2 regions of the Variovorax sp. PAMC28562 genome follow, and region 1 is predicted to be linked to the other one. Evidence: riboswitches for the same ligand, from Rfam matches in the RefSeq annotation. Region 1 holds a riboswitch; the other holds the start of a gene.
What was found. Region 1 has a riboswitch for thiamine pyrophosphate ahead of H7F36_RS16140 (TonB-dependent siderophore receptor). Riboswitches for the same ligand answer to the same signal wherever they lie in the genome.
Positions count from the first base shown of each region.

Region 2: linked by a shared signal. The riboswitch ahead of thiC (phosphomethylpyrimidine synthase ThiC) and the one ahead of H7F36_RS16140 (TonB-dependent siderophore receptor) in region 1 are both predicted to bind thiamine pyrophosphate.

Region 1 is NZ_CP060296.1:3,434,277-3,449,287, reverse strand. It holds gene H7F36_RS16205 (alpha/beta hydrolase family protein) at 1-201, shown strand, start outside; gene H7F36_RS16200 (hypothetical protein) at 381-644, shown strand; gene H7F36_RS16195 (nitrite/sulfite reductase) at 1,064-2,842, shown strand; gene H7F36_RS16190 (DUF934 domain-containing protein) at 2,839-3,246, shown strand; gene H7F36_RS16185 (phosphoadenosine phosphosulfate reductase family protein) at 3,243-3,869, shown strand; gene cysD (sulfate adenylyltransferase subunit CysD) at 3,897-4,850, shown strand; gene H7F36_RS16175 (sulfate adenylyltransferase subunit 1) at 4,850-6,196, shown strand; gene fdxA (ferredoxin FdxA) at 6,237-6,566, shown strand; gene H7F36_RS16165 (NAD(P)/FAD-dependent oxidoreductase) at 6,524-7,594, shown strand; gene H7F36_RS16160 (TetR/AcrR family transcriptional regulator) at 7,644-8,315, opposite strand; gene H7F36_RS16155 (VOC family protein) at 8,469-8,903, shown strand; gene H7F36_RS16150 (DHA2 family efflux MFS transporter permease subunit) at 8,925-10,376, shown strand; gene H7F36_RS16145 (DUF1428 domain-containing protein) at 10,437-10,799, shown strand; TPP riboswitch at 10,874-10,983, shown strand; gene H7F36_RS16140 (TonB-dependent siderophore receptor) at 11,047-13,224, shown strand; tRNA gene H7F36_RS16135 (tRNA-Asn) at 13,289-13,364, shown strand; gene H7F36_RS16130 (hypothetical protein) at 13,481-14,347, opposite strand; gene H7F36_RS16125 (hypothetical protein) at 14,531-14,854, opposite strand.
Region 2 is NZ_CP060296.1:4,537,000-4,552,010, reverse strand. It holds gene hisC (histidinol-phosphate transaminase) at 1-865, shown strand, start outside; gene H7F36_RS21375 (TraB/GumN family protein) at 865-1,902, shown strand; gene rsgA (ribosome small subunit-dependent GTPase A) at 1,896-2,846, opposite strand; gene H7F36_RS21365 (4a-hydroxytetrahydrobiopterin dehydratase) at 2,873-3,223, opposite strand; gene H7F36_RS21360 (M48 family metallopeptidase) at 3,251-4,522, opposite strand; gene orn (oligoribonuclease) at 4,581-5,213, shown strand; gene H7F36_RS21350 (DEAD/DEAH box helicase) at 5,478-7,463, shown strand; gene H7F36_RS21345 (phenylacetaldoxime dehydratase family protein) at 7,539-8,603, opposite strand; gene H7F36_RS21340 (carbon-nitrogen hydrolase family protein) at 8,641-9,711, opposite strand; gene H7F36_RS21335 (helix-turn-helix domain-containing protein) at 9,891-10,853, shown strand; gene H7F36_RS21330 (hypothetical protein) at 10,937-11,152, shown strand; gene H7F36_RS21325 (universal stress protein) at 11,167-11,610, opposite strand; gene H7F36_RS21320 (C40 family peptidase) at 11,675-12,148, opposite strand; gene H7F36_RS21315 (Coq4 family protein) at 12,171-12,899, opposite strand; TPP riboswitch at 13,016-13,118, shown strand; gene thiC (phosphomethylpyrimidine synthase ThiC) at 13,198-15,011, shown strand, end outside.

The DNA of each region.
Region 1 (15,011 bases):
TTCGACGCAATGGTCAAGTGGGAACGCGACGGCGTGAAGCCCGGCGGCGACGATGTGGTGACCGCGGCCACTGTCGCGGCACCGGCGTATGGCTGCACCTACACGCGCAACGCGACCAACCCGAACGACGACACCAATCCAAACGTAGCGGCACTTCGGGGTGCGATTGCGGCTTCGCCTGGCGGCGCTTGCCCCCCATGAACGTCGCTTGAAGCGATAACGAAAAAAGAGGCCTTTCGGCCTCTTTTTCATTGGTCGCCACACATGTAATCCTCTCCAAATATTGCAATAGTTACTAAATGTGAACTAATGCGCTTGTCCCCTGCGGACGGCAGAACTAAAACCGACGTTCTTCCTGAATGCCCCGAAAGGACCAAGACGTGAACACCGACCGAGTAGCCCTGATCGTCGACGAACCCATTCCCGGCCACTACTACTGGATCCTGCAGCGCCAGGACGGCGCCGCTTGCCGTGCGGTCGCTGCCGCCGAAGGGCCGCTGCCGAGCCACGGCCTGGCACTGATGGCGGGCACCACCGCGTTGCAGCGCCGCTTAAGTTCCCGGGTGCTCGACCGCCGCCCGCTGCCACCCGTGCTCGACTTCGAACAGCCCCGCATCGACTTCGCACCTACCTCGCTTCAGTGATTTGCCGATGCGCCGCAGAGCGCACCTTGCTTTGATCGGCCTCGATCGGGCACTCGACCGGAGAGGCCGTTTTGCGCGCTGTCCGATCGATCGCCGATCCATGTCTCGCGACAGACGCTGACGACAGCCAGCGGTCGCGGTCGACACACGCTCGACACCCCCCTCGCCGCGCGCTCGCTAATATCCGGTGCCGATGCGCGCCGCGATTCCTTACCCGAGTCTTTCCGCAGCACGTCGCTCTCTTATCCGGAGCGCGCCCCCAATCGTCCGGCAACCCGCATGGGCGTTGAGGAATATGCTTATCCGCATAAGGCGCGAACCAAAAAATAGTTTGCTTCCATAAGGCGTGCTTTTAAAGTCCGGGCTCCCTGGTTGCAGCGGACCGTGGCACCACGATCGCCCCCAGAACGTTTATCACGATGTACCAATACACAGAATTCGACCGTCAGTTCGTGCACCTGCGTGCAGCGCAATTCCGCGACCAGCTCGAACGCTGGCAAGGCGGCAAACTCTCCGAAGACGAGTTCAAGCCGCTGCGCCTGCAAAACGGCTGGTATGTGCAACGCTATGCGCCGATGCTCCGCGTGGCCGTCCCTTACGGTGAACTGTCGAGCCGGCAGATTCGCGTGCTGGCCCGCATCGCGCGCGAGTACGACGAGCCCGAGGCCGAGGTCTACAAGACGGCGCTCAAGACGCAAGGCAAGCTCGGCACGTTAAAACTGCCGACGCACTACGCGCACTTTTCGACGCGCCAGAACGTTCAGTACAACTGGATTCCTCTGGCCAAGAGCGCCGACGTGATGGACCTCCTGGCGTCGGTCGACATGCACGGCATCCAGACCAGCGGCAACTGCATCCGCAACATCACCAGCGACGAGCGCGCCGGCATCGCCATCGACGAGATTGCCGATCCGCGGCCGTTCGCAGAGATCATGCGGCAGTGGAGCACGCTGCACCCCGAGTTCGCCTTTTTGCCGCGCAAGTTCAAGATCGCCATCACCGGTGCCACCGAAGACCGCGCCGCCACCGGCTGGCACGACGTGGGCCTGCATCTGGTGAAGAACGATGCCGACGAACTGGGCTTTCGCGTTCAGGTCGGCGGCGGCATGGGCCGCACCCCGATCATCGGCACCGTACTGCGCCAATTCCTGCCGTGGGACCAGATCATGAATTACCTCGAAGCGGTGGTTCGGGTCTACAACCGCTACGGCCGGCGCGACAACATCTACAAGGCACGCATCAAGATCCTGGTGAAGGCCGAAGGCCAGCGCTACATCGACGACGTCGAGGCCGAGTACAAGCAAATCGTCGAGCACGACGGTGCGCCGCACACCATCACGCAGGCCGAATACGACCGCGTGTCCGCCACGTTCGTGCCGCCGAAGCTGGCCACCCGCGTGCTGCAGAGCGCCGAGCAAACCGCCATCGACTTGCAAAAGCATGCGGCCGACGATGTGCAGTTCGCACGCTGGTTGGCACGCAACGTCGCACCGCACAAGAACCCTGCCCTGCGCGCAGTCACGCTGTCTTTCAAGCGCCTGCATCAGGCGCCGGGCGACGCGGATGCCGACCAGCTCGACACCATCGCGCAGCTGTCGGATCGCTTCTCGGCAGGTGAAGCCCGCGTCACGCACGACCAGAACATCGTGCTGCCGTGGGTACACGCCGAAGACCTGCATGCGCTGTGGCTGAACGCACGCGAAGCCGGCTTTGCCAGCGCCAACGTGCGCCTTCTCACCGACATGATCGCCTGCCCCGGCGGCGACTTTTGCGCGCTGGCCAATGCGCGCTCGATCCCGATCGCCGAAGCCATCACCGAGCGCTATCAAGACCTCGACGAGCTCGACGACCTCGGCGAAATCGATCTGCACATCAGCGGCTGCATCAACTCCTGCGGCCACCACCACAGCGGCCACATCGGTATCCTGGGCGTCGACAAGGACGGCAAGGAGTGGTACCAGGTTTCCCTCGGCGGCTCCGACGGCTCCAAGCTCAGCGGCACGCCGCAGGCCGGCAAGGCGGTTGGCCCTTCGTTCTCTGCGGCCGAGGTGCCGGAGGTGATCGAAGCGGTGCTCGGCACCTACCGCGACACACGCAACGCGGGCGAGACTTTCATCGACACGCTGCGCCGCGTCGGGCACGACCCGTTCAAGGCGTCGGCCAATGGTGCGCGCTTCAAGGTGGAGGCCACGGCATGACCGCCACCAGCCAAACGAAGTACACATTGAAGCTTGTTGCCAACGAAGACCATGTCGACGATGGAGACCCCAAGGTCATGCAACTCGCCAACGATGCCGATCCGCTCGCGATCGAGGTGTGCCTGGCAGACGTCGAGCGCATCGACCTCAGCTTCCCCAAGTTCACCGATGGCCGCGCCTATAGCCAGGCCTTTTTGCTGCGTCGCCGTCTCGGCTTCAAGGGCGACATCCGCGCCACCGGCGACGTGCTGATCGACCAACTGGTGCAAATGGAGCGCACCGGCTTCAGCAGCGCGGTATTGAAAGAAGGCGTGGACGCCTCGGCGGCGCAACGCCAGTTCGAACGTTTCTCAGGCTTCTATCAGGGCGACGCAATACACACCGCGCCGCATTTCGCGACATGAACACCGACCTCGACCTCCAGCATGTCAACGCCGAACTCGGCCGCAATGCCCAGGGCCTCGTGGACTGGGCGATCGGCCTGGGCCAGCCCGCGATCGTCACCACCAATTTCCGCCCATTCGAGGCTGTGATCCTGCACATGGTCACGCGCGCGAAGCCCGACGTGCCTGTGATCTGGATGGACAACGGCTACAACACCGAGGCTACCTATCGTTTCGCCGATGAAGTGACAAAGCAGCTCGGGCTCAATCTGCACATTTACCTGCCGCGCCGTTCGCGTGCGCATCGCGAAGCAGTGGACGGCCCGACGCCGGCGCTGGACGACCCGCGCCATGCCGCGTTCACGCAGGAGGTGAAGCTGGAGCCCTTCGCGCGTGCGCTGCGCGAGACCGCACCGAAGGTCTGGTTCACCGCACTGCGTGCGACGGACACCGCCGTGCGGGCACAAATGGACCCGGTCAGCCTCAATCCGGATGGCTTGATCAAGCTCGCGCCGCTGCTTCACTGGTCGTCGAAAGACCTGTACGAATACTGCGAGGCGCATGGCCTGCCCAACAACTTCGACTACGTGGACCCGACCAAGGGCGAAGACAACCGCGAGTGCGGACTGCACCTCGCGCATTGACGTCGCAACCTTGAACAGCCCCTCCCGATGAACGCCCGTACCGAAGCCGACCTGCTGCTCCCCGACATGCACTCTCCCGCGCGCCTTTCCAACACCCAACTCGATGCGCTCGAAGAAGAGACGATCTTTATCCTGCGTGAAGTCGCCGGTGCCTTCGAGCGCCCCACCCTCCTGTTTTCAGGCGGCAAGGATTCGCTGGTGCTGTTGAAGTGCGCCGAAAAGGCGTTCGGCTCGGGGCGCATTCCTTATCCGCTGTTGATGATCGACACCGGCCACAACTTCCCTGAAGTGACGGCCTTTCGTGATCACCGTGCGAATGAACTCGGAGCGGAGTTGATCGTGCGCAGCGTCGAAGATTCGATGGCGCGCGGCACCGTGCGCCTGGCGCATGCCGGCGAGTCGCGCAACGCGCACCAGTCGGTCACGCTGCTCGAAGCCATCGAAGAGTTTCGTTTCGACGCGCTCATCGGCGGTGCCCGGCGCGACGAAGAAAAGGCGCGTGCCAAGGAGCGCATCTTTTCGCACCGGGACTCGTTCGGGCAGTGGCAGCCGAAAGATCAACGCCCGGAGTTGTGGACGCTTTTCAACACGCGGCACGCACCCGGCGAACACTTTCGAGTCTTTCCGATTTCCAACTGGACCGAGCTCGACGTCTGGCAGTACATCGAGCGCGAGAACGTCGAGTTGCCTTCGATCTACTACACGCACAAGCGTGAAGTGGTCGAGCGCCGCGGCCTGCTGGTGCCGGTGACCGAACTCACGCCGCCGCGCGCCGGCGAGCAAGTCGAAGTGCGCGACGTGCGCTTTCGCACCGTGGGAGACATCACGACCACCTGCCCGGTCGCCAGCCTGGCAGCCGATGCGGGTGACGTCGTCATCGAGACGCTGACGGTGAATGTCAGCGAGCGCGGCGCCACGCGAATGGACGACATGACGTCCGAGGCTTCCATGGAAAAGCGCAAGAAAGACGGGTACTTTTGATGAACGCAACGACCCTCGCACCTGACTTGACCGAAGTCCTGAACCACGCCGGCGACACCGGTACGGCTTTGCGCTTCATTACCTGCGGCAGCGTCGACGACGGCAAGAGCACGCTCATCGGCCGGCTGCTGGTCGACAGCAAGACCGTGCTGCAAGACCAGCTGGCAGGCGTGCAACGCGGTGGTGAAACCGACCTTGCGTTGCTGACCGATGGCTTGTCGGCCGAGCGCGAGCAAGGCATCACGATCGACGTGGCCTACCGATATTTCTCGACTGCCAAGCGCAAGTTCATCATCGGCGACGCGCCAGGACACGAGCAATACACGCGCAACATGGTGACCGCCGCTTCGGCCGCCGACGCCGCCGTGGTGCTGGTCGACGCGACCAAGCTGGGATGGGCCGGCGAAGTGCTCGACGGCGCAGTGGTCCAGCAAGATTTGCTGCCGCAAACCCGCCGGCACACGCTGCTGTGCAACCTGCTGCGCGTGCAGTCGATCGTCTTCGCGGTCAACAAGCTCGACGCGATGGACGATGCCGATCTCGCCTTTGAGCGTATCTCGTCGGCAATCAACGGCTTTGCCGAAGCGGCCGGTGTGGCGGTCGCGGCCATCGTACCGATCTCCGCGCTGAAGGGCTGGAACGTCGCGACGCATTGCACCGAGCGCGCCGACTGGTGCGGCTACAACGGCCCGACCCTGCTCGAACTGCTGGAGCAATTGCCGGTGACCGCGCAAGACGAAGCCGTGCCGTTTGCCTTTCCGGTGCAGTGGGTCGAAAAGTTCTCGTCATCGGCCGACACCTCGCAAGGCCGCCGCATCTTCTGGGGCCGGGTCGCCAGCGGACATGTGGAGCCCGGCCAGCGCGTGACCGTGCTGCCGAGCAACCAGACCGCGACCGTTGCGCAGGTGCTGAGCCACACGCGTCAGCCCAAGACCGTGCATGCGGGCCACAGCGCCGGCATCGTGTTGGATCGCGAGCTCGATGTGTCGCGCGGCGACTGGCTGCTGGCGCCCGACGCCTTCGAGCCGGTGCGGGAAATCACCGCCACCGTTGCCTGGCTCGACGATGAACCGCTGGTGGCCGGCCGCATCTACTGGGCGCTGCAAGGGCATCGCTGGGTCAAGGCCAAGGTCGCTCGCATCATCGACCGAGTGAACATCACGACGCTCGAATCCGAGCCGACTGCGCAGTTGGAAGCCAACGCCATCGGCGACATCGTGCTGGCGTTGCAACAGCCGCTCGCGGTACTGCCGTTCTCGCAGTCGCGCGCCCTTGGCTCGCTGGTGCTGGTCGACACCGCCACCAACAAGACCTCGGCTGCAGTGCTGGTGCAACCCGCCAGTTAAAATTCAGGGTTTCCCCGATCGCTTTGCCTCTCCAAAGAACATGACACACGTCGTCTCCGAATCGTGCATCCGCTGCAAATACACCGACTGCGTGGACGTGTGCCCCGTCGACTGCTTCCGTGAGGGTCCCAATATGCTGGTGATCGATCCGGACGAGTGCATCGATTGCGCGGTGTGCATTCCCGAGTGCCCCGTCAACGCGATCTACGCCGAAGAAGACCTGCCGGCAGACCAGCTGGCTTTCATCAAGCTCAATGCCGAGCTGGCACTGGCCGACGGCTGGAAGAGCATCACCAAGCGCAAGCCGGCGCCGGCCGACGCCGACGACTGGAAAGACAAGACCGACAAGATCGGGGAGCTGGTGCGCTGACCACTCTCGGCACGCCGATTGAGACCGACGCCCTCATCATCGGCGCCGGCCCGGTCGGTCTGTTTCAGGCCTTCCAACTCGGCCTGCTCGAAATCTCCTGCCACATCGTCGATGCACTGCCTGCCGCGGGTGGGCAATGCGTAGCCCTGTATGCAGACAAGCCGCTCTACGACATTCCGGGCACGCCAGTTACCAGCGGTCGTCAACTTGCGCAGTCGATGTTGCAGCAGGTCGCACCGTTCAAGCCGGAGTTTCACTTCGGCGAGCAGGTAGCGACGCTAGAACGTCAGGCGGACGACCGCTTCCTTTTGAGCACCTCCAACGGCACCGCATTTCTGGCGAAAACCGTATTCGTCGCAGGCGGTGTCGGCGCCTTCGTGCCGAAGCGCATCGCCATCGACGGTATCGCGCAATTCGAAGGAACACGGCTCTTCTATCACCCGGAATCGCTGTCGGACTTCGCAGGTCAGACGGTCGTGGTGAACGGTGGCGACGAGGTTGCGCTCGACACCGCCATTCGGCTGATCGACATCGCGCAACACGTAACGCTGCTGCATCGCCGCGATGGGTTTCAGGCCGAAGAAGCCACCGTCGCCCGCTTTCGCATGCTGGTAGCCGATGGCAAGCTCGGCTTCAGCGTCGGTCAGCCGACTGCGTTCGACCAGCGCCGCCTGCAGATCACGACACCCGACGCGCAAACAGTCGATCTGCCACTCGATGCGCTCATCGCCTGCCTCGGCATTTCGCCGCGGCTCGGGCCCATCGCCGATTGGGGACTGGCGCTCGAACGCAAGCAAGTGCCGGTCGACACAGCGAAGTTCGAAACCCGCGAGCGCGGCGTGTTCGCTGTAGGCGACATCAACACCTATCCAGGCAAGAAGAAGCTCATCGTCTGCGGGTTTCACGAAGCGACGCTGGCGGCCTGGGGCGCAGCCGAAATCGTGTTTCCGGGCAAGTCGATCCCGCTGCAGTACACGACGACCAGCACGCGTTTGCACACCCTGCTGGGTGTCGATCACCCGCGCTGATCAGATACTCCTCGGCGCGAGCTTCGCGCTAGCAACTAGCAAGAACCAGCTAGATTCCCTTTTCCACCATGTCGAGCAACCGCTGGCCCATGGCTTCTGCCTGCACCGCCGGTATCCCTCGCAGCGGGCCGTCGATGGTGAGCATTGCCAACCCGTGAACGGCACCCCAAGCCAGAAACTCAGCGCCCGGCCGGCGCTCGGGCGTTAACACGCCGGCTTCGACCATCTGATCGAGGGCCGCGCCCAGCAACTGGAAAGGATCGAGTCCGGTGTTGCCGGTCTTTGCCTCCTCATGCGTGATGTCGATTTTTTCCGGCGCGACGAAAGCCATCCGGAACAGGCCTGTTTCCGCCAGCGCGAACCGCATGTATCCGGTGCCCACTGCCCGCAAGGCGGCGCGTGCCGCGGCGGCGCCCTTCAGCCTTCGCGGCACCTTGTCGAGTTCAGCCTCCATGGCCACCGCGACGGCAGAAACCGCAGCAGCGCGGACGGCCTGCAGCAACTCCTGGCGACTCGCGAAATGCCGATACGCCGCATTGGGCACTACGCCGGCACGCCTTGTGGCCTCGCGCAGCACAACCGCGTCGGGCCCACCGGCGCGCGCCAGTTCGATGCCGGCGTCGAGCAAGGCACGGTACAGATCGCCATGCCGATAGGTGCTGCGCGCCGGCGCGGGAACGACGATCGGGTCGGGCGGCACCAGGTGTTCGCGGGGACGCATTGCTTTCTCCATGTGGACAGCGTCCATTCTCTTTGTTATTCTATTGTGTACGGCGTACACAAAATCAGATTCGAAGAAACGCAACACGCGTCGCCGTCAACTGCAACGTCGACATTTCCCCGGATCTTTTTCCTTAACCCAAGGAGCATCGCCATGAACATCCAGCCCTACATCTTCTTCGAAAGTAACTGCGCCGAAGCCATGCGCTTCTACGAGAAGGCGCTTCGCGGCAAGCTCGAAATGATGGTGACGCACGCCGAAATGCCCGACTTCGACGCCGCCAAATTTCCGCCCGGCACTGCCGAGCGAATCATGCATGCGCGACTCGTGGTCGACGGCCAGGTGCTGATGGCATCGGACAACGGTTCCGGCATGCCATACGACGGCATGAAGGGCTTTACCGTCACCCTCACCTACCCGGATGTCGCCGAAGGAAAGCGCGTGTTCGATGCGCTGGCGGAGGGCGGACAGGTTCGCATGCCCTTCGGCAAGACCTTTTGGGCCGAAGCATTCGGCATGACGGTCGACCGCTTCGGTACGCCGTGGATGGTCAACGCCGGTTTGTCCGATCCGACATCGCCGAACTGACACATGAGCGGCATTCCCCGCATGAGCAGCTCGCTCGATTCGCGCAAGCGCTGGCTCACGCTCATGGTTCTGTGCCTCGGCGTGCTGATGATCGTGCTCGACACCACCATCGTGAACGTCGCGTTGCCTTCGATCCGCGCCGATCTCAAGTTCTCCGAGACGTCGTTGGTGTGGGTCGTCAATGCCTACATGCTGACCTTCGGCGGCTTCCTGCTCCTCGGCGGGCGGCTTGGCGATTTGTACGGACACCGACGGCTCTTTCTGCTTGGGCTGGTGCTGTTCACCGTGGCATCGCTGGCCTGCGGGGTAGCGCAAACGCAAATGCTGCTGATCGTCGCGCGCGCCGTGCAAGGGCTGGGCGGCGCTGTGGTTTCGGCTGTTTCGCTGTCGCTCATCATGAATCTCTTCACCGAGCCGGCCGACCGGGCCAAGGCGATGGGCGTCTACGGCTTCGTCTGTGCGGGTGGCGGTAGTGTCGGCGTGCTGCTTGGCGGCTTGCTGACGAGCACTTTGAGCTGGCACTGGATTTTTCTGGTGAACCTGCCGATCGGCGTCGCGGTGTACCTGCTGTGCCGGTCGCTATTGCCCGATGCGCGTGGGCAGGCCGAAGGCGAACGGCTCGACATTGCCGGCGCGTTGTCGGTGACGGCATCGCTCATGCTGGCCGTCTACGCAGTGGTCAATGGCAACGAAGCTGGCTGGCAGTCGACGCAAACGCTGGGCTTGCTCGGCGCGGCCGTCGCGCTGCTCGCCGTGTTCATCGGTATCGAGGCGCGCGTCAAGCATCCGCTCATGCCGCTCGGGCTTTTCAAGCTGCGCAATGTGGCCATCGCCAATGTGCTCGGCGTGTTGTGGGCGGCGTCGATGTTCGCGTGGTTCTTTATCTCGGCGCTCTACATGCAGCTGGTGCTGGGCTACAGCCCGATGCAGGTCGGCCTCGGCTTTCTGCCGGCGAATGTGATCATGGCCATCTTCTCGCTCGGGCTGTCCGCGCGCATCGTGATGCGCTTCGGCATTCGCAAGTCACTGGCCGTCGGCCTGCTGATGGCGGCGGGCGGGCTGGCGTTGTTCGCACGCGCACCGGTCGATGGGCAATTCGTCGCCGACGTTTTGCCCGGCATGCTGCTGCTCGGAGTCGGCGCAGGCATCGCGTTCAACCCGATGCTGCTGGCGGCCATGAGCGACGTGAGCCCGAGCGAATCGGGCCTGGCGTCTGGCATCGTCAATACGGCTTTCATGATGGGCGGTGCGCTCGGCCTGGCGGTGCTCGCCAGCCTGGCCGCGGCGCAGACCGAAGGCGCGTTGGCGGGAGGCGCATCGACTGCGGCGGCCCTCGCGGTGGGCTATCGACAGGCGTTTACGGTCGGCGCGTTGTTCGCGGCGGCGGCCGGTGTGATCGGCGCGGTGTGGCTGCGCACGGCCTCGCCGTCGGCGGCGGCATCGCCCTCCTCGTCGACCACCCCGTCCTCATGACGGCGCCCCTCGACTACCTCTTCAAGTTCCCCCCTCAACCCTCGTTCAGAAAGTTCTGCCATGGCTCGCTATGTCGATGGATTCGTCGTTCCGGTTTCGACCGTCAAACTGGATGCCTACCGGCGCCTCGCGCGCAAGGCCGGCAAGATATGGAAAGAGCATGGCGCGCTCGAGTACATCGAGTGTGCCGCCGACGATGTGAAGCCCGGCAAGCTCACGTCGTTCCCGCAGAGCGTGAAGCTGAAAGACGATGAAACGGTCGTCTTCTCGTGGATCGTTTTCAGCTCGCGCAAGCAGCGCGACGCCGTCAACGCCAAGGTCATGAAAGACCCGCGACTGGCTGACATGATGGACCCGACGGCGATGCCGTTCGACGGCAAACGCATGATCTGGGGCGGCTTCAAGACACTCGTCGAACTCTGATCGGGCTTGCGGGTCGCACCACGACTCGGCCTTGCTTTTCTGTCGCTAGAATCCGGTCACCTTGCGCTCCGGCGCAAGGCCGCTAGGGGTGTTGAAGCGCTGATCTTTTCTGCGCCGAGACTGAGAAAGTCCCTTTGAACCTGATTGAGGTAATCCTCGCGCAGGGAAGCATGTCCAGGGCCGCAGCACTTCTCTCAGTCTGCAGAAAGCTCCGCAAGCCGACCTGCCATCACGTCGAAAGAACGTCATGGCACCCCGCAGTTCCACCCAGAAGAAGTCTGGCCCCCGATGGCGCACTGCGCCTGTTCCCCAGGCGCTGGCCACCCTGTTCCTGATGGCGGCCGCGAGCGCCCAGGCGCAAACCACGCTGCCCGCCATCACCGTGAACGACCAGACCGCACCGGTGCAAGCGGACATCAGCGGATTCGGCGACGTGCCTTTGCGCGAGTTGCCCATCACCGCCACTGTCATCGGCAGCAAGCAGATCCAGGACAGTGGCGCACGCCGGCTGGCCGACCTCACAAAGTTCGATTCGTCGGTGACAGATGCCTACAACGCGGCCGGCTACTGGGACTATCTGACGGTGCGCGGCTTCGTGCTGGACAACCGCTTCAACTACCGGCGCGAGGGCTTGCCCATCAGCGCCGAAACGTCGATTCCGCTCGACAACAAGGAGCGCGTCGAGATCCTGCACGGCACCAGTGGCATCCAGGCCGGCACCAGCGCCCCCGGCGGGCTGGTCAACTACGTCGTCAAGCGGCCGACATCGCAAGACCTGCGCGAAGTGCGTATTGAGACGACGAGCCGCGGCAGCGTGCTGGGCGCGGTCGACCTCGGCGGCCGCTTTGGCGACGACAAGCAGTTCGGCTACCGGCTCAATGCCGTCAACGAAAACCTGAAGCCGCTCACGCACAACCTGGACGGCAACCGCAACCTCTTTTCGCTCGCGGCGGATTGGCGCATCACGCCGGACTCGTTGTTCGAAGCGGAGATCGAATACAGCCACAAGGCGCAGCCGAGCCAGAACGGCTACAGCCTGCTCGGCAACGTGTTGCCTCCGGTGCCGAATCCGCGCCTCAACCTGAACAACCAGCCGTGGTCCCAACCCTCGGTATTCAATGCGCTGACCGGCAGCCTTCGCTTCACGCAAGCCATCAACGCCGACTGGCGCTGGAGTGCGCAGATCGGCCAGCAGCGCCTCAAGACCGACGATCGCCTGGCCTACGCTTTTGGCTGCAGCGCCGAAGGCAACTACGACCGTTACTGCTCTGACGGCACCTTCGATTTCTACGACTTCAGGAGCGAAAACGAACGACGTCGACTGACCGCCGGCCAAGTCAACCTGAAGGGCAACGTGATGACCGGCAGCGTGAAGCACGAGCTCGGCTTCGGCATCTTGCAAAGCCGCGTGCGCAACCGGTTCGAAGACCAGGCCTACAACTACGTCGGCACCGGCAACATCTTCGGTACGGCGGTGGTGCCGGCCGACCCGACGATGGACATCCCCAACACCAATCGCGACGAGCGCTCGACCGAGTACACGGTGCAAGACGCCATCCGTTGGAACGACAAGTTCACGACATGGCTCGGCGTGCGCTACACGCACCTCAGTCGCGGCAGCGTGCGCACCGACGGCTCCGACCCGACGCAGTACAGCCAGAACATCACCACCCCGTGGGTCGCGGCCAGCTACGCGTTTCAGCCCGGCTTGCTCGGCTATGTGAGCTGGGGCAAAGGCGTCGAATCGGAGATCGTGCCGAACAGGGTGTCGCAGTACAGCAATGCCGGCAAAGCCTTGCCCGCCCTCACCTCCAAGCAGTGGGAGATCGGCCTGAAGGGCGGTGGCAACGTGGCGGACGGCGCCCTCAATTGGCAAGTGGCGTACTTCGACATCTCGCGGCCGATGACCAACCTTGACAGCTGCGACGCCAGCGGCGCGTTGTGCAACGGTCAATACGACGGCCGCGCCGTGCACCGCGGACTCGAAGCCAATGCGCAATGGACAACAGGACCGTGGCGCTTTGGCGGGGGCGTGACCCTGATCGACGCCAAGCGTCGCGACAGCACGTTAGACCCTGCCGCCAACGGACAGCATCCGACCAACGTGCCCAACCAGGTAGTGCGCGCGCTGGTCGGTTACCAGTTCGCCGCCGTGCCCGGCCTGAGCACGCAACTGCTGATGTCGCACGAAGGCCGACGCAACGTGCTGCCCGACGGATCGATCCAGCTGCCGTCGTGGACCCGCTTCGACGCCGCGCTGCGCTACGACACCAAGCTCAACAACGTGAGCACGAGCTGGACCGTAGGCGTCGAAAACCTGGCCGACCGCAGCTACTGGAAAGAGTCCCCCTACCAGTTTGGCCACGTCTACCTGTTCCCCGGCGCACCCCGTACGCTGAGGCTCGCGTTCACCGCGTCGCTGTAATGCGACGACGCGTGAGCCCCAGCCAGGAAGCCCGAAAAAGCCACGCTATAATCTGAGGCTGTATTCCTCGATAGCTCAGTTGGTAGAGCGCCGGACTGTTAATCCGTAGGTCCCTGGTTCGAGCCCAGGTCGAGGAGCCATTAATTTGCTATACGTAGCAAGCACTTAGCCCACCCCTTACCAGGTGGGCTATTTTTTTTGGCTGGTGCGAGTAAGCAGAATGTAAGCGCGTGCAGCAGCAAGCCAGCTGAGCTGTTTAGAAACCTAAGCTCACCTGCTGCTGCCGGCGAAGGTGCTCGATGACTTTGACCACAGCGCGCTTTGTTGTCAGGTTAACGCCTTGGCGAGTCTGTTCGATGCGCATGAGCACCCGCAAGATTTCGCCCTTCGCAAACGGTTCGCCGTGGTCCACACGCTTGAGAAATTCCTGGTCCTCGATGTCAGCAAGGAACGAAGAGTTGCCATCGGAAAAGCGCCACTTTTTGCCTTCTTTGAATTCGGGTCCTTCGATGCTCAACGCGAATTCAAATTCGTTCTTGGAAACCGGCTCGTCTGGACGCACATCTTTGAAATAACCTGCCTGTCCCTCCCCGACAACTGCAAGGGCAACCTCTTCTGTCAGAACTTCGAGGCTATCAATGCCTTCTTTGGCAAGTGCCTTTCCCACAAATTCTTGAACAGACTTACTGCTTCCCTCGTTCAGGACTAGATTGATAACCGAGCGGTTGAAGATAATCACCTTGCCGTCGGCATTGGTGACATTGATCTCGTCGCCACGTGTTGTCGGTACCATTGCGACAGGCGGCTGCCCTTTCAAATGCTTCCAAAGAGTGAAGGCACCTTTGATGATGGAAAGCCACTCCGGGAGGTTGACAGTGGAGATCAACGAGAGGGCGGGCCCGACTACGTTGAACACAATGTCAGTCTGGATGCAGCCCGAATGGAAGCCTGCCATTTCGGCTTCGATAACGACATCAGGACCGAACAGCACCTTGCCTGCTTCCGTCACAAAATCGGAGAACGCGGTCATGTTGGCAGCCGCAGAGTAGACGTCAACCCTCCCGTCTTCTACGGCTTGGCCGTGATATTTCAACGACAGTTTGGTCTCGGCAATGTTTGTCATTGGTGCAGCTGTGGCAGGAGGTTTCGCATTGTGGCTGCACGTCAGCGCAAAGTCAGTGGTACTTGTTCACAAAAGACAACGCCACCGCGAAGGTGGCGCTGAATGCGGCATCACGAGGACTGAGCAAGGCGGTACCGGACAAGGCCCTTGCTGCCGCTGGTTCCGTTTTGCGCGACGGTTTCCTTACGCCTTAAATGTGGTCAATGCCTGTCGGTTCTTCTGTTGCGCGGCAAGGTAAGCCTCGGTACCGGACAGGGGGCGCTGCTCACCTAGCCCGTCATCTGACTTGCGCACAGGCTGGGGCAAGTACACCGGTTGAGGTACACGCACCGGCTGCGTTTCTTCGTATGCAGACGCAGCTAGCTCGTCCTGCATAGCTGAGGCCAGCATCTCCCATTCGTCCAACTCCATGAGCGGGGGCCAACCGCCAATGGGCAGGTTGACCGGTCGTCGCGCTTCCACGCGCAGCAGACGATTGCGAACGGCGACGGGAACGCGAATCCGCATGTCAGTGCTCAGCGTTGTGCACGAAGCCCGCAAGGGATGCGAGTTGCCCCAGTGCGCGCACCCTGCTCATTTGGTCAATGTGGTGGTGCGCCGTCTGCCACAGCAGCTTCCGGTACTCCCGCGCCATATGTCATTTAACCTATTGGTCTACTTGCTG
Region 2 (15,011 bases), 1.1 Mb from region 1:
TCGACATGGGTTGAACGCGCAGCAGGTTTTCGTCGGCAACGGATCGGACGAAGTGCTTGCGCACGCGTTCTTCGCTTTCTTTCAGCGGGCTGAACCGCTGCTCCTTCCCGACATCACCTACAGCTTTTACAAGGTGTACGCGCAACTCTATGGCATCGCCTGCGAGCTGCAGCCAGTGGATGATGACCTGCGCATCGACGTCGATGCGCTAGCTGCGCGCGCGCAGTCTGTCGACGGCTGTGCCGGCATCGTCATAGCCAACCCGAATGCACCGACCGGCATCGGCCTGCCGCTCGAACGCATCGAGCAATTGCTGATTGCCTGCCCGCATCGCGTCGTGCTGGTCGATGAGGCCTACGTCGACTTCGGCGGCGAAAGTGCATTGCCGCTGGTGGCGCTTTATCCGAACCTGCTCGTGGTGCGAACTTTGTCGAAGTCACACTCGCTGGCCGGATTGCGTGTCGGCTTCGCCTGCGGGCAGTCGCATCTGATCGAAGCTTTGACGCGCGTCAAAGACAGCTTCAACTCGTATCCGCTCGATCGCCTCGCGAGCGCTGGCGCAATCGCGGCGATCGAGGACGGGCGCTATTTCGAAGCCACGCGCAAAGCGGTGATGGACACGCGCGAGGGCCTCAGCTTGCAGCTGGAAGACCTGGGCTTCGAAGTGCTGCCGTCACAAGCCAACTTCGTCTTCGTGCGCCATCCTGATCACGATGCAGCCATGCTCGCTGCCGCGCTGCGGGAACGGGCCGTGCTTGTGCGCCACTTCGCACGGCCGCGCATCGACCAGTACCTGCGTATCAGCATTGGCACGCGCGATCAGTGCAGCACACTGATCGATGCGCTGCAGACCGTGCTCGGCTGATGTCCTGCGCCGGTCTCGGTGTCGATCATGGTCGCCGCTACGGTGGCCGCTGGATGGCAGCCTTCGTGATCGTCGTCGCGTGGCTGTCGCTGTGGGCCAGCGCGGCGCATGGGGCCGAATGTCCGCCCGCGCCGAAATTGGCTGCAGACCAGCTGACACCGACGCTGGGCGAACCGCGCGATCGCGGTTTTCTTTGGCGCATCAGTGCGGCCAGCCACACGTCATGGCTCTATGGAACGATCCATATCAACAAGCAGGACTGGGCGTTGCCGGGACCAAAGACTGCTGCGGCCTTGCGCGCAAGCAAGACGCTCGCGCTGGAAATGGACGTTGACGATCCTTCGATCCAGCAGCGATTCGCGAAGCTCATCTCGCGCCACGCTGGCGACGTGCCGACGGCGCTCGTGCCGCGGGTGAATGCGCAGCTGGCACGCGTTTGCCTGCCCGAAACTTTGGTCGGAAAAATGCACCCCTCGATGTTGCTGAGCACCATCGAATTGATCGGCCTGCGTGCCGATGGCTTGTACTTCGAATACGGTGCCGACCAGATGCTGGCCGAGCAGGCACGCCCCGAACGCAAGCCGATCGTCTCGCTCGAAACGCCGGAGGTACAGGCCGATGCGATGCTTGGCCCGGACGCTGTGGTCGACGTCGACGAAATCAGGGAGGCGCTCGACGCGCTGGAAGGAGATCGCTCCAAAGCCTTGACCCGAACGCTGCTGGCGACCTGGGCGGAGTCGGATTTGTCCAGACTCGAAAGCTACGCACAGTGGTGCGATTGCATGACCACGCCAAAAGAGATCGCCGCGATCAGGCGCTTGATCGACGACCGCAATCCGGCGCTCGCCGATGCCATCGATGCGCTACACAAAAAAGGCCGCAGCGTGTTCGCCGCGGTGGGCGCGCTTCACATGATCGGGCCCGCCGGCCTGCCAGAGCTCTTGCGCCAGCGCGGCTACCGGGTGGAGCGCGTGGCGTTCGCATCGGGTGCGGCTGTCATACCGCGCGCCGCTCCTAACGCACTGCCTGCTCAGTAGCGCGTCTGGCTCAACTCGGCAAACAATTCGCCGTATATCTTGTAGCGAGTCGCGCTGATGTCGCCGGGTTTGTCGGCGGTTTCTACATTCGCAATGACACCGCAGCCCGGTTCGTGCAGATGCGTGCAGTTGTAGAACTTGCAGTTGTTCGCGTGCGCGGCGATATCTGGCATCAGGCCGGTGAGCTGCGTCGGCGCGATGTGATGCAGGCCGAACTCCTGGAACCCCGGCGAGTCGATCAGTCCGGTGGTGTGGTCGGCATCGACCCAGTACCAGGTCGTGCTGGTGGTGGTGTGCTTGCCCGAATTCAGCGCCTGTGAAATTTCGCGGGTCAGCACCGAGGCACCCGGCACCAGCAGGTTGATAAGCGTGCTCTTGCCGGCGCCCGAGGGGCCGAGCACCAACGTCGTTTTGCCAGCCAAAAGCTTCATCAGCGATTCGCGATCGGCCTCGCCCGATGCCTTCAGAGACAACGGCAGCACGCCATGCTGCATTCGCCGGTACGGCAACAGCTTTGCCCAGGCGCGTTCGAAGGGCAGCGCCAAGTCGCTCTTGTTGAGCGCGATGATCGGTGTGATGCGCTCAGCCTCGGCAGCGATCAACGCTCGCGCAAGTTGATGCTCTGAAAATTCAGGCTCGGCGGCGATCAGGATCAGCACGTGGTCGAGGTTGGCCGCGAACGACTTGGTGCGGATCTCGTCTTGCCGATAGAAGAGGTTGCGACGCGGCAGCACCTGCTCGATGGTGCCTTCGTCTTCGGTCGCTTGCCAGCGCACGCGGTCACCGACGACCGATTGGCTCTTCTTGCCACGCGGGTGGCAAATGAGGCGTTCGCCCTCGGGCGTTTCGACGAGGCAGTGACGGCCGTGGGCAGCGATGACGAGGCCATCGCGCAGGGTGGCGCCGCCGGGAAGATCGCGTGGCTGCTTAGCCAACGGCGCGATACCTGATATGGCTCATGCAGCGAATCTCATGCGGTGGAAGCGGTGGAAACGGTCGATAGCAGCGCATCGGCTTGGCGGGCGCAGTCGAAGTCGGTGGCTGAAAGTCCGCTCACGTCATGTGTGTTGAAGCGCACCACGCATCGGTTGTAGTGCACCGACAGATCGGGGTGATGGTCTTGCGTGTGGGCGATGAGGGCCAGCGCATTCACGAACGCCATCGTCTCGAAGTAGTTGTTGAAGCTGTACGTCTTTTCGATGACGACATCCGCGCCGTCGCCGCTCAGCTTCCAGCCGGCGAGCTTCGACAGGCTGGCGACGATCTCGGTCGCAGTCAATGCCCTGCGCGGCAAGACTTTCCAGTCTTTGGGTTTGAACATGCTGTCGCTCATGGTGCGCTTTCAGGGTCAGGCTGTTGCCGGCGCGAGCGCCATGCGTTGCAGGCGCTCGGAGGCGGGCGGATGCGAGTAGTAGAACTTGACGAACACCGGGTCAGGCGTGAGCGTCGAGGCGTTGTCTTGATAGAGCTTGAGCAGTGCGGCAGACAGGTCGGCGCCACTGCTTTGCGAGACGGCATACGCGTCGGCTTCGAACTCGTGCTTGCGCGACAGGCGTGCCGACAGCGGCGCCACGAAGAAGCCGAAGACCGGCACAGCGATCATGAAAAGCAGCAGGGCCAACGCGCTGTTGGGCGAACCCATGTTGGGCTGCACGCCCAGACCGGCAAAGAACCAGCCCTGCAACGAGACCAAACCCAGCAACGCGAAGCCTGCGAGGCTCAAGGCGAACATGGCGACCAGTCGCTTCACGATGTGCTTGTGCTTGAAGTGTCCGAGTTCGTGTGCGAGCACGGCCTCGACCTCGGAGGCGCTCAGCTGGCGTAGCAATGTGTCGTAGAACACAACGCGCTTGCTTGCACCAAAGCCGGTGAAGTACGCGTTGGCATGCGCGCTGCGCGTGCTGCCGTCCATCACGAACAGGCCTTTGGCCGCGAAGCCGCAACGCTTCATCAACGCGGTCACGCGCGCCTGCAGCGTCGGGTCGTCGAGCGGCTTGAACTTGTTGAAGAGCGGCGCGATGAAGCTGGGGTAGATCAGCATGAGCAGCAGGTTAAAACCCATCCACGCGCACCAGGCCCAAAGCCACCAGAAGGTGCCGGCTGCGCCCATCAGCCAGAGGATCAACGCAGCGATGGGCAGGCCGATTACCGTGCCCAACACCGTCGACTTCACGGCATCGGCCAGCCACAGCTTGAGCGTCATCTTGTTGAAGCCGAAGCGCTCTTCCAACCGGAAGGTTTGCCAGAGCGTGAAGGGCAGTTCGAGCAAGCCACCGATTGCCGCGAACGCGACGAGAAGCGCCAATTGTTGGGTCATGCCGCCGCCAAGCCAAGCGAGCAGCAGCTTGTTGACCACATCGAGGCCACCGAGCAGCGTCCAGCCCAGCAAAATTACAGCGCCCCACGCCATTTCGATCAAGCCGAAGCGCGACTTGGCGATGGTGTATTCGGCCGCTTTCTGGTGCGCCGCCAGGCTGATGGTTTGAGCGAACGGCGTCGGCACGTTGTTGCGGTGCCGGGCGACGTGGCGCATCTGCCGTGAGGCGAGCCAGAACTTCACCAGCAGGCCGGCAACCAGCGCAGCGGCGAAGGCGACAGTAAAGATCATCGATGAGGACATGGGCGATGAGTTTAGTCCCCGCGCCTGCGCCTCGCAGGCCATCGGTGACAATCCCCCGATGCCTGAACCTACTGATTCGACTGGTGCTCCGACCACTGCTGCAACCGCGACCCCTGCGTCCGCCGCAGCGCCTGTAACGCTTAAAAAGAGCGACCTGAACCTGGTCTGGCTCGATTGCGAGATGAGCGGCCTCGATCCGGAAAAAGAGCGCTTGCTCGAGATCGCCGTTGTCGTCACCGGTCCCGATCTGACGCCTCGGATCGAAGGCCCCGTGCTGGTCATTCACCAGACCGACGAAGTGCTGGACGCCATGGATGCGTGGAACAAGGGCACGCATGGCCGTAGCGGCTTGGTCGACAAGGTGAAAGCGTCGACGCTCGACGAAGCGGCCGCCGAGCAGCAGATGCTCGAGTTCGTCTCTAAATACATTCCCAAGAACAGCTCGCCGATGTGCGGCAACACCATCGGTCAGGACCGGCGGTTTCTGGTCAAGTACATGCCGAAGCTCGAGGCGTACTTTCACTACCGCAACCTTGATGTGAGCACGTTGAAGGAACTGGCCAAGCGCTGGAAGCCGAGTGCGTACAGCAGCTTCAAGAAGCAGCAAGCGCACACCGCACTGGCCGACGTGCACGAGTCGATCGAAGAGCTGGCGCACTACCGCACCACCTTTCTGCGTTTGACCGACTGACGATTAGGTAAAAACCCGGAGCCATGCGATAATCGATGGCTTCGCTGCAGTGAGCCTTAGGTGGCAACGGCAGCGTCTCTCGCATCTCCCTGTCTTGCACACCGCGCCCGATTGCTTTCGGTAACCAGTCTTTCTGGTTCCGGCTGCAAATCAAAAAGGCCGCAGCCCTGGCGAAAGCCTCTGCTGAATGTCGTTGGATGGTTGATGTTTTTAACCACCAACGGAGCGCCGCTCACGGCAGCGCTCGCGTATGAAGATTGAATCATGACCGACGCTTTTGAAGCGCAGGGCGAATTCGCGCCTGTGCAATCCACTGAGTTTTCCGTTGCTCCCGACACCGTGTCGGAAGCGCCCATCCTGGAAGCACTCGACGCAGTCGCGCCGGATGTCGAACCAAGCAACGAAATCGCTACCGCTGCTGATGAAGCAATCGTGCAAGCGCCTGCGCTGCCAAACGGCTTCATCCGCCTCGGCCTCGCACCTGAACTGATCGCCGCCGTGGCCGACCTGGGCTTCACCCAGCCGACCACCGTGCAAGACAAGGTCATTCCGCTCGCCATGGGTGGCGATGTCGATCAAAACGGCGCTGCACGTTTCGTCGACCTGATGGTGTCGAGCCAGACCGGCAGCGGCAAGACCGCCGCTTTCCTGCTGCCTGTGCTGCACACGCTGCTCAAGCGCCAGGCAGAGGCCGAAGCCGAAGCCAAGGCCGAGTTTCAGCGCCAGGCCGCTGAAGCTGCTGCCCGCGGCGAAGCACCGCTCAAGAAGCCGAAGCGCAAAGACCCGACCAGCAACCGCAATTTCAAGGCTGCCACGCCCGGCGCCTTGATCCTGTGCCCGACGCGCGAGCTCGCGCAGCAGGTCGCACACGACGCCATCGAGCTGGTCAAGCATTGCCGCGGCCTGCGCATCGCCAACGTGGTGGGCGGCATGCCCTACCAGTTGCAGATCGCCAAGCTGCAGAACGCCGACCTCGTCGTCGCCACGCCAGGTCGTTTGCTCGACCTGCAGCGCTCGATGCAAATCAAGCTCGATCAGGTCAAGTTTCTGGTCGTCGACGAAGCCGACCGCATGCTCGACCTCGGTTTTTCCGACGATCTCGCAGAAGTGAACCAGCTCACGATCGGGCGCCAGCAAACGATGATGTTCAGCGCGACTTTTGCGCCGCGCATTCAGCAACTGGCCCAGCGCGTGATGCGCGAACCCCAGCGCATCACCATCGACAGCCCACAAGAAAAGCACGCGAACATCAAGCAAGTGCTGTTCTGGGCCGACAACAGCCAGCACAAGCGCAAGCTGCTCGACCATTGGTTGCGTGACACGACCATCAACCAGGCGATCGTGTTCGCCAGCACGCAAGTCGAGTGCGACGGCCTCGCCGCCGACCTGCAGCAAACCGGCTTCAGCGCCGTGGCATTGCATGGCGCGCTGAGCCAGGGCCTGCGCAATCGTCGCCTGATGGCACTGCGCCAGGGCCAGGTGCAGATCCTGGTGGCAACGGACGTGGCCGCTCGCGGCATCGACGTGCCGACGATCACCCACGTCTTCAACTTCGGCTTGCCGATGAAGGCCGAGGATTACACCCACCGCATCGGTCGTACAGGCCGTGCAGGGCGCGATGGTTTGGCCATCACGTTCGCCGAGTTCCGCGATCGCCGCAAGATCATGGACATCGAGCAGTACAGCCGTCAGCAGTTCAACTCCGAGACCATCCCCGGTCTGGAACCGCAACAGCGCATGCCGCAATCGCGCCCGCCGATGGGCGAGTTCCGCGGCGGTGCCCGCGACAGCCGTGACAACCATTCGCGCGACCGCAAGTTCGGCGGCGGTGGTGGCGCTGGCGGCCATCGTGGTGGCTTCGGCGGCGGCAATGGCGGCGGCTTCGGTGGCGGCAACAGCAACTACGCTGGTGCGACCGGCTTCAACGACCGCGCTCCGCGTGGTCCGAGCGCACCGGGCCCGCGTGGCAACTACCAGGGCAACAGCGGCGGTAACGGCGGCGGCAATAGCGGCTTCGGCGGTGGCAACAATGCCGGCTTCGGTGGCGGTGCTCGCGAAGAAGGCGGCGGCTACGGTCGCAAGCCTGGCTTCGGCGATGGCGCACCGCGCGGTGGTGCTGGCGGTGGTCGCAGCGAGGGCTTCGCGCCCCGCGGCGCAAGCGCTGGTCATGGTGCAGGCCACGGTGGTGCCGGCAAGGTGTTCGTTCCTCGCGAAGCTGCCAAGCGCGCTCCGTTCAAGCCGACGCGCTAAACCGAATGTCAGCGCCTCAATGGCGCTTGATCGAAAGGCCCGCCCTCGCAAGACGGCGGGCCTTTCGTTGTCTACTCAACTCGCATGTTGCAAGCCGTTCATGAGTCCGGTGCGTGCATGGCAGTTGATGTACTCGTAGCGCTGCTCGTCCGCCTTCAACACCGAGACCTCGTGATACACGCGCAGCTTGACCTGGAACTCGAGCGCCTGCACGTAGCGCATGAAGCCTCCGAAGATCGCCACGTGCGTCGGATGCGATTCGGCCCAGCGTTCCATGTCTGCCAATGACCGCCAATAGCTGAGACCGAACGACTTTTGCAGTGGCGCACCCGCGGCGTCGAGATGGGTCATGTAGCGGTTGCTGTAGCAGCCGATCGACAAACCCCGGTCGCGCAGAAAGTCCATGCCTTCGCGCAACACGGGCTCCATTTCTTCGACGTACATCGTGCGTTCCGTGCCCGCGGTGTCGGCCCATTCCTGACCGGAGCGGATCATCGCGATGTTCTGGTGACCAGCGACTTGAACGCGCTGACCTGGCAGCGGCGCACCGGTCACGATTGCGCGCGAGCCCGACGGCGACATCGCATCGGTCTGCGACAGTGGAATGCGGTCGCGCATCGAGCCCCAGTAGCCGTGCTCCTGCAGTTCGCCGCTGAGTTCGCCCATGACCATGCCGACACCTTCGAAGCGATCGGGCGTGTTGAACATGGTCTCGTAGTGCTCGACACGCGGCGATGCGATCTCGCGAAAGTAGCCGAGCCCTTCGGTGAGCCGCGCGTCGTCGTACCACCATGCATCGATTGCGGGAGTCGCGCACCAGCGTGCATGGCTCGCCGTGTCGTTCCAGTACGCGATGGCGATCATGTTGTCGAAGCCATCGGTATCGACATAGTGCGTGAGGTCGTGATGGCCCGGTCCGTCGGCAAGCGCGAAGCCGGCAGCGATCTTCATCAGTGCAGCGCAGGCTTTGCCCTGCATCGCAACGCCGCGCGACTGCACGCCGAAGTAGCCCATTACGACCTGCGTGACCGACGGCGCGGCACGCGCCGACCACACCGGGTAGGGCGGTGCGTAGTCGTCCTCGACCCGGCGATGCCGTGTACGCGGACACTTCAAATGCTCTGCGATGGCGGATTCCATGAGGTGCTCCGTGGCTGGGTTGCAATGTCGGTTGCGGTCAGGCAGCGAGCGGGACGCGCGCGCCTGGCGAGGTGGATTCCGCGGCAACGGTGGGCGAAGGGGCGACCGCCGCCGCCACCTCGAACGCACCCGATTCGCGCTCGGCCGGCCGCTCGAAAACCACCGCCTCACGCCGTGTCTTGTTCAACAGCAGGCGCGTGACGTCGGGCCGCGAGTAGTGCCCGCTCGGGTCCCCCGCCGCCTTGGCGAGCGAGATCATTCCGAGGTCGATGTCGGCGATGACCAGGCCTTCCTGGTCTTCCGGGAGATTGGTTCCCATTGGCGAGCCGTCCGGGCCGTAGATGCGCGCGAAGCCGCCTCCGGTGAGCAGCATCTGCTTCTTGCCCGCGTCGGTGCACAGCAGGTCGCTCATCGTCGGCGACACGGTGGCACAGGGTGCGATCACGAAGCACTGGCCTTCCGCCGCATAGACCTGGCTCGCCGCGTTGTTGACCTCGGCTCCAAGCGCGTATGCGCCACCGCGGTAAAGAGAAAAGCTCGGCCATGCGCCGCAATGGATCTGCTCGTTCTGCGCGTACATGGCGTACTTGCTGAGCGGTTGCAGATGCTCCCAGCAGCAGAGCGAGCCGATATTGCCGATCGCTGTTTCGCACACCGTCAGGTCGGAGCCGTCGCCTTCGCCGAACACCGTGCGCTCGACGTGCGTGGGCTTGAGCTTGCGGCGCGTCTGCACCGTGTTGCCCTGGTCGTCGATCAGCATCTGCGCGATGTAGAGGCTACCGCCGGCTTTCTCGCTGTAGCCCGTGGACAGCCAGATCTTGTGCTTGCGCGCCGCATCGCGGAGCCGGTCGAAGTCGGGTGAGCCGACCACCAGCGAGGTGTCGTTGTAGCGCTGCACGAACTGCATGCCCCACGCTGGTGAATCGAGCCAGATCCACCACGGATAGCCTGGCAGCCAGGTCTCCGGAAACGCGATGAGCTTGACGCCTTGCGCGGCAGCGTCGGCCATCAGGTCGATGGTCTTGTCGATGGTGCCGTCGAGGTCGAGGAACACCGGCGCCGCCTGCACGGCAGCGACGCGAAACTTGGGATGGGCAGCACGGGGCATGTTGATTTCTCCTGGCGGGTTGGAAGGATCGGCCGCGCCGTGCGCTTCGGGTTTGCGCGATGGCATGCGGGTTGCTTGAAGCGTAAGTTCGCCGCCAGCAAACACTTTGTCCGACACGCGCGGCGTTCTTGTTCCAGCGTGGCAGAACGCATTTCGAGAACGCACTTCGGGAGTTACCCATGAATCAATTGCTCAGCACCGACGCGGTTCCACGCAACCAGCGACTCGCCTACTGGACCGACATGATCTGCAACGTCTACGTGCAGCTCGGATGCGATCCGGTACGCCCGGACGAGGCGGGCAATTTCGAAGGCAGCATCCGGCAGCACACGCTGCCCAGCCTCGACGTGTCTGTGGTGACGTCGAGCGCACAGAACGTGACGCGCACCGCAGGCCACATTGCACGCTCGTCGGACGATTATTTTCTGGTGAGCATCCAGGCGCGCGGCAAAGGGGTGGTGCGGCAAGACGGCCGCGACGCGGTGCTGTCGGCCGGCGACTTTGCGCTGTACGACAGCACTCGGCCCTACGAGTTGCTGTTCGACGATGCGTTCGAGCAGATCGTGCTCAAGCTGCCGGGCGAGCGCCTGCGCAGCGAACTGCGCAACACCGAAACACTGACCGCCACCACGGTGTCCGGCCGTGAAGGCGCCGGGCACCTGTTGCTCGGCATGATTCGCACGCTGCGAGAAGACATCGACACCTTGCAGCCGGCTTCAGCGCTCGCCGTGGCCAACGGCGTGCAGAGCATTCTTGTCGCGGGTCTGCAGACCTTGCCGGCGGCGCGCGCACCCGGCCTCAGCAATCTGACGGCCTATCACTTGGCGCGCGTGAAGCGCCGCATCGACGAGCAACTGGCCGACCCGACGTTGTCCGTGAGCAGCCTGGCCGCCGAGCTCGGTGTGTCGGCCAGCCACATCCATCGGGTCTTCAAGAGCGAGCCGCTCACCGCCTCGCAATACATCTGGGAACGCCGACTCCAAGCGTGCAGCAAAGACCTGCTCGAGCCACGGCTGGTCGGTCGGCCTGTGGGTGAAATCGCCTATGCGCGCGGCTTCAACGACGCCGCGCATTTCAGCCGCGCGTTCCGTGAGCGCTTCGGTCGGTCACCGCGCGAGTGGCGTAATTCACGGATGCAATGACCCTGAGGCGCGCAGCCCGCTTTTAGCTCGCAGCCGTGCGAAAGTTCCCTATTTGTAACTGATATGTAACTGACAATCCGGGCATGACACAACCCGACCAACTGACAGATCAAGACCTCATTGCACGCACCTTGAACTGGCGCCGCGCGGTCATGCATGGCGACGAGGGGGCACGTCATGTGGCGCAAGCGCACGAGGAGGAAGCGCGACGTCGCTTCGCCGGCGCGACGACCATCAACGGGACGTTGGAGGCGTTGGAGCCAAAGCGCAAGCCGTTGTGGCAGCGGTTGCTTCCTTGATGTTCAGATGAGCTTCAGCGCAGCACCAGCACCGGCAGAGAAGAGTGCGTGAGCACATGCTGCGTCTCGCTGCCCAGCAGCAACCGCTTCAACCCCTTGCGGCCATGCGATGCCATCACGATCAGGTCGCTGCGATGCTTGCGTGCCGCGCGGATCACCGACTCGGCCACCTGATCGGAACTCATGGTCGCGGTCTTGATGTCCACGCCTTTGGCCTTGGCGGCCGTAACGATGTCGTCGAGCACGGCTTGCGCGGAATCGGCCCAGCGCTTTTCGGTGGTTGCGATTTCCTCGGCAGAAAACGCCATCGCGCCATCGAGGTAGCTCGTCGGATAGCGCGGCACGACGGTCAGCGCGACCAGTTGCGCGTCGTGCAGCGCCGCCAGCGTGATGGCAGCGCGCACGGCCTTCTTCGACAACGTAGAGCCGTCGGTGGCGACAAGAATGCGTTTGAACATGGATCGATCCTCAAGTGTCTGGCGCGATCTTCCGGCCAAGCGATGTCGTCGGCCTTGACGCACATCAAAGCCGCCGCACCTTGAGCGTCTGCCGCGACCAGTAAGGACCGTCGAGCCGGTCGAGCCGTACTTCGCCACCAGTCGAAGGCGCATGCACGAAGCGCCCTTCACCGACGTAGATGCCGGCATGCGTCGGCCGTCCGTGTCCGAAAAGCACCATGTCGCCGGAGCGGAGTTCGCGTGTCGCTACCGGATCTCCGAAGTCGGAGAGTTGCGCCACCGTGCGCGGCGGCGCGGCGCCCATGCGGGAGCGGTAGACATAGCCGATGAGGCCGCTGCAATCGAAGCCGCCTTCGATCGTATTGCCCCCGTATCGATAGGGCGTACCGACCAGGCCGAGTGCATGGATCGCGATGTCGTTGGCTTGCTCCGATGACAGCGCGGCGCGTGGCGCGCGGGGCGCTGAAGTTTGCTGACTGGCACAACCCGAGAGCAATGCGGCGGCCAGGAGAAGCGCCGAGCCGGGCAGCCGCCGCATAGGCGTCATCGAACGAGCGCCATCAGGCGAGATGCTCGGCCAGCACGCCTTGCGCCGACACATAGCGGGTTGGAGGCGCGATGCCGAGGCGTTCGCGCGCTGCGGGCAGCGGCTCGTTCAAAAGCAACTCGTAGTCTTCACCCAGTAGCCACGCCGCCTTTCGGCCGTTGCGCCAGCCTTCGATCACCGCACGCGCGAACACGGCATTTCCAGTCACGCGCAGACTCTTCAAGGAGGCAGCCAACGCAATAAAGGCCCAGCCCAGTCCGCCCGATTGGGCGAAGCTGAACGCGACCAGCGCCGCTTCACCCAGACTCTCGTCGGTCTTGTAGCCGGTGAGCACGTGCCAGATGTCGTGCACGTCGCGCGTCCGCCTTGCGCTCCATGCGTAAGGGTCTTCGACCAGCGGCTCACGGTTGAGATTGGAGATCTCTGCCAGACCGGCGGCGCTGTATCCGGTTCGTTCAAGAAACGCGCGGTACTCAGCGCCGACGGTGCCCGGCGCAAAGCTCGCGATGAAGGCCGGATCAGAGAACCGATCCGCGAGTTCGACGCGTCGGTAGGCAAGCTTTCTGCCAGCCGGCGTCTGCATCAAGCGAGCGTAGTTCTGGCGCGGTACCGGGCCGTTGAGCGCTCGCATGATGACGAACACCTGTGTCGTGTCGTTGCCATCGGCGAGCAGCTTGCGAATGGCGCCGAACGCCGTCGGGAAGTCTCGTTTGTAGGGAGTCGGAGATGCGGAAGTGGTCATCGCGCTTTCTTGAAAAATCCCGGGGTCAGACGTATTTTGGGGGCATCTTCATTGTCCTCGAAGACCTCCGTTCCGAGCGGCACTGGTTGACTTCCGCGCGCACCGTGCCCAGAATCAACACCGCTCCGGGGTGCACGCAAGCGCGTGCTGAGATGGTCAGTCCGAACCCGCGAACTTGATCTGGTTCATACCAGCGTAAGAAGAGCTGCGACTCCCCTGAGTGCCCGTCCGCCGATGACGGGCGCCGCCCAGGAGCCATCGCGGAGCACCCGTTGTCTTGCAACCAGGAGTGCCCCGCATGAATGCCATCGACAAGTTCGCGTCTCTTCTCGCGCTCACCCGCGAACCCTTTCCCGCTTCGACCAAAGGCGTCATCGCCGGCAGCCGCCCAGACCTCAACGTGCCGGTGCGCGAGGTGGCGTTAACCAATGGCGAGCGCGTCTCGCTCTACGACACCTCCGGCCCTTACACCGATGCCGCGATCGACATCGACGTGCGCCGCGGACTGCCGAGCGTGCGCGATGTGTGGGTGGCCGAGCGCGGCGACACCGAAAGCTACGAAGGCCGCCTGCATCTGGCGCTCGACGATGGTGCCACGCATGCCGACCGCGATGCCCAGCGCATTGCCGAATTGCGTGCCGGCGCCGCCGCGTTGCAACGCACGCCACGGCGCGCCCGCACCGGTGCCGGCCAGAGCGGCAACGTGACGCAGATGCACTACGCGCGGCGCGGCATCGTCACGCCGGAAATGGAATACGTCGCGTTGCGCGAAAACGGCAAGCGCGAATGGATGGCGCAATACATGTCCGACGCCGCGCGCGAAAAACGCCTCGCCGGCAACCCGATGGGCGCGCAGATCCCGAAGATCATCACGCCCGAGTTCGTGCGCGACGAAGTGGCCCGTGGCCGCGCCATCATCCCGGGCAACATCAACCATCCCGAAGTCGAGCCGATGGCGATCGGGCGCAACTTCAAGGTCAAGATCAACGCGAACATCGGCAACTCGGCGGTCACCTCGAGCATCGAGGAAGAAGTCGAAAAGCTGGTGTGGTCGATCCGCTGGGGCGCCGACAACGTGATGGACCTTTCGACCGGCCGCAACATCCACACCACGCGCGACTGGATCGTGCGCAACAGCCCGGTACCGATCGGCACGGTGCCGATTTACCAGGCGCTCGAGAAGGTGAACGGCGTGGCCGAAGACCTGACCTGGGAGATCTACCGCGACACGCTGATCGAGCAGGCGGAGCAAGGCGTCGACTACTTCACCATCCACGCCGGACTGCGCCTGGGCTTCATCCATCTGACGGCGGGGCGGCGTACCGGCATCGTGTCGCGCGGCGGCTCGATCATGGCCAAGTGGTGCATCACGCACCACAAGGAGAGCTTTCTCTACACGCACTTCGAAGACATCTGCGACATCATGAAGGCGTACGACGTGAGCTTCTCGCTGGGCGATGCGTTGCGCCCGGGCTGCGCATCGGATGCCAACGACGAGGCCCAGTTCGCCGAACTGCACACGCTGGGCGAGCTCACGAAGATCGCCTGGAAGCACGACGTGCAAACCATGATCGAAGGACCGGGCCACGTGCCAATGCACTTGATCCAGGCCAACATGGACGAGCAGCTGAAGACCTGCCACGAGGCGCCGTTCTACACACTCGGCCCGTTGACCATCGACATCGCGCCGGGCTACGACCACATCGCCAGCGCCATCGGCGCGGCCATGATCGGCTGGGCCGGCACCGCCATGCTGTGCTACGTCACGCCCAAGGAACACCTGGGCCTGCCGGACCGCGACGACGTGAAGCAGGGAATCATCGCCTACAAGATCGCAGCCCATGCGGCCGACGTGGCCAAAGGGCATCCAGGGGCACGGGCGCGTGACGATGCGCTGTCGCAGGCGCGTTTCGACTTTCGTTGGCAGGACCAGTTCAACCTCGGTCTTGACCCCGACACGGCACGCGAATTCCACGATGAGACCTTGCCCAAGGACAGCAGCAAGGTCGCGCACTTCTGTTCCATGTGCGGCCCGAAATTCTGTTCGATGAAGATCACGCAGGAGGTGCGCGAGTTCGCGGCACTGCGCGGCCTGACGGAAACACAGGCGCT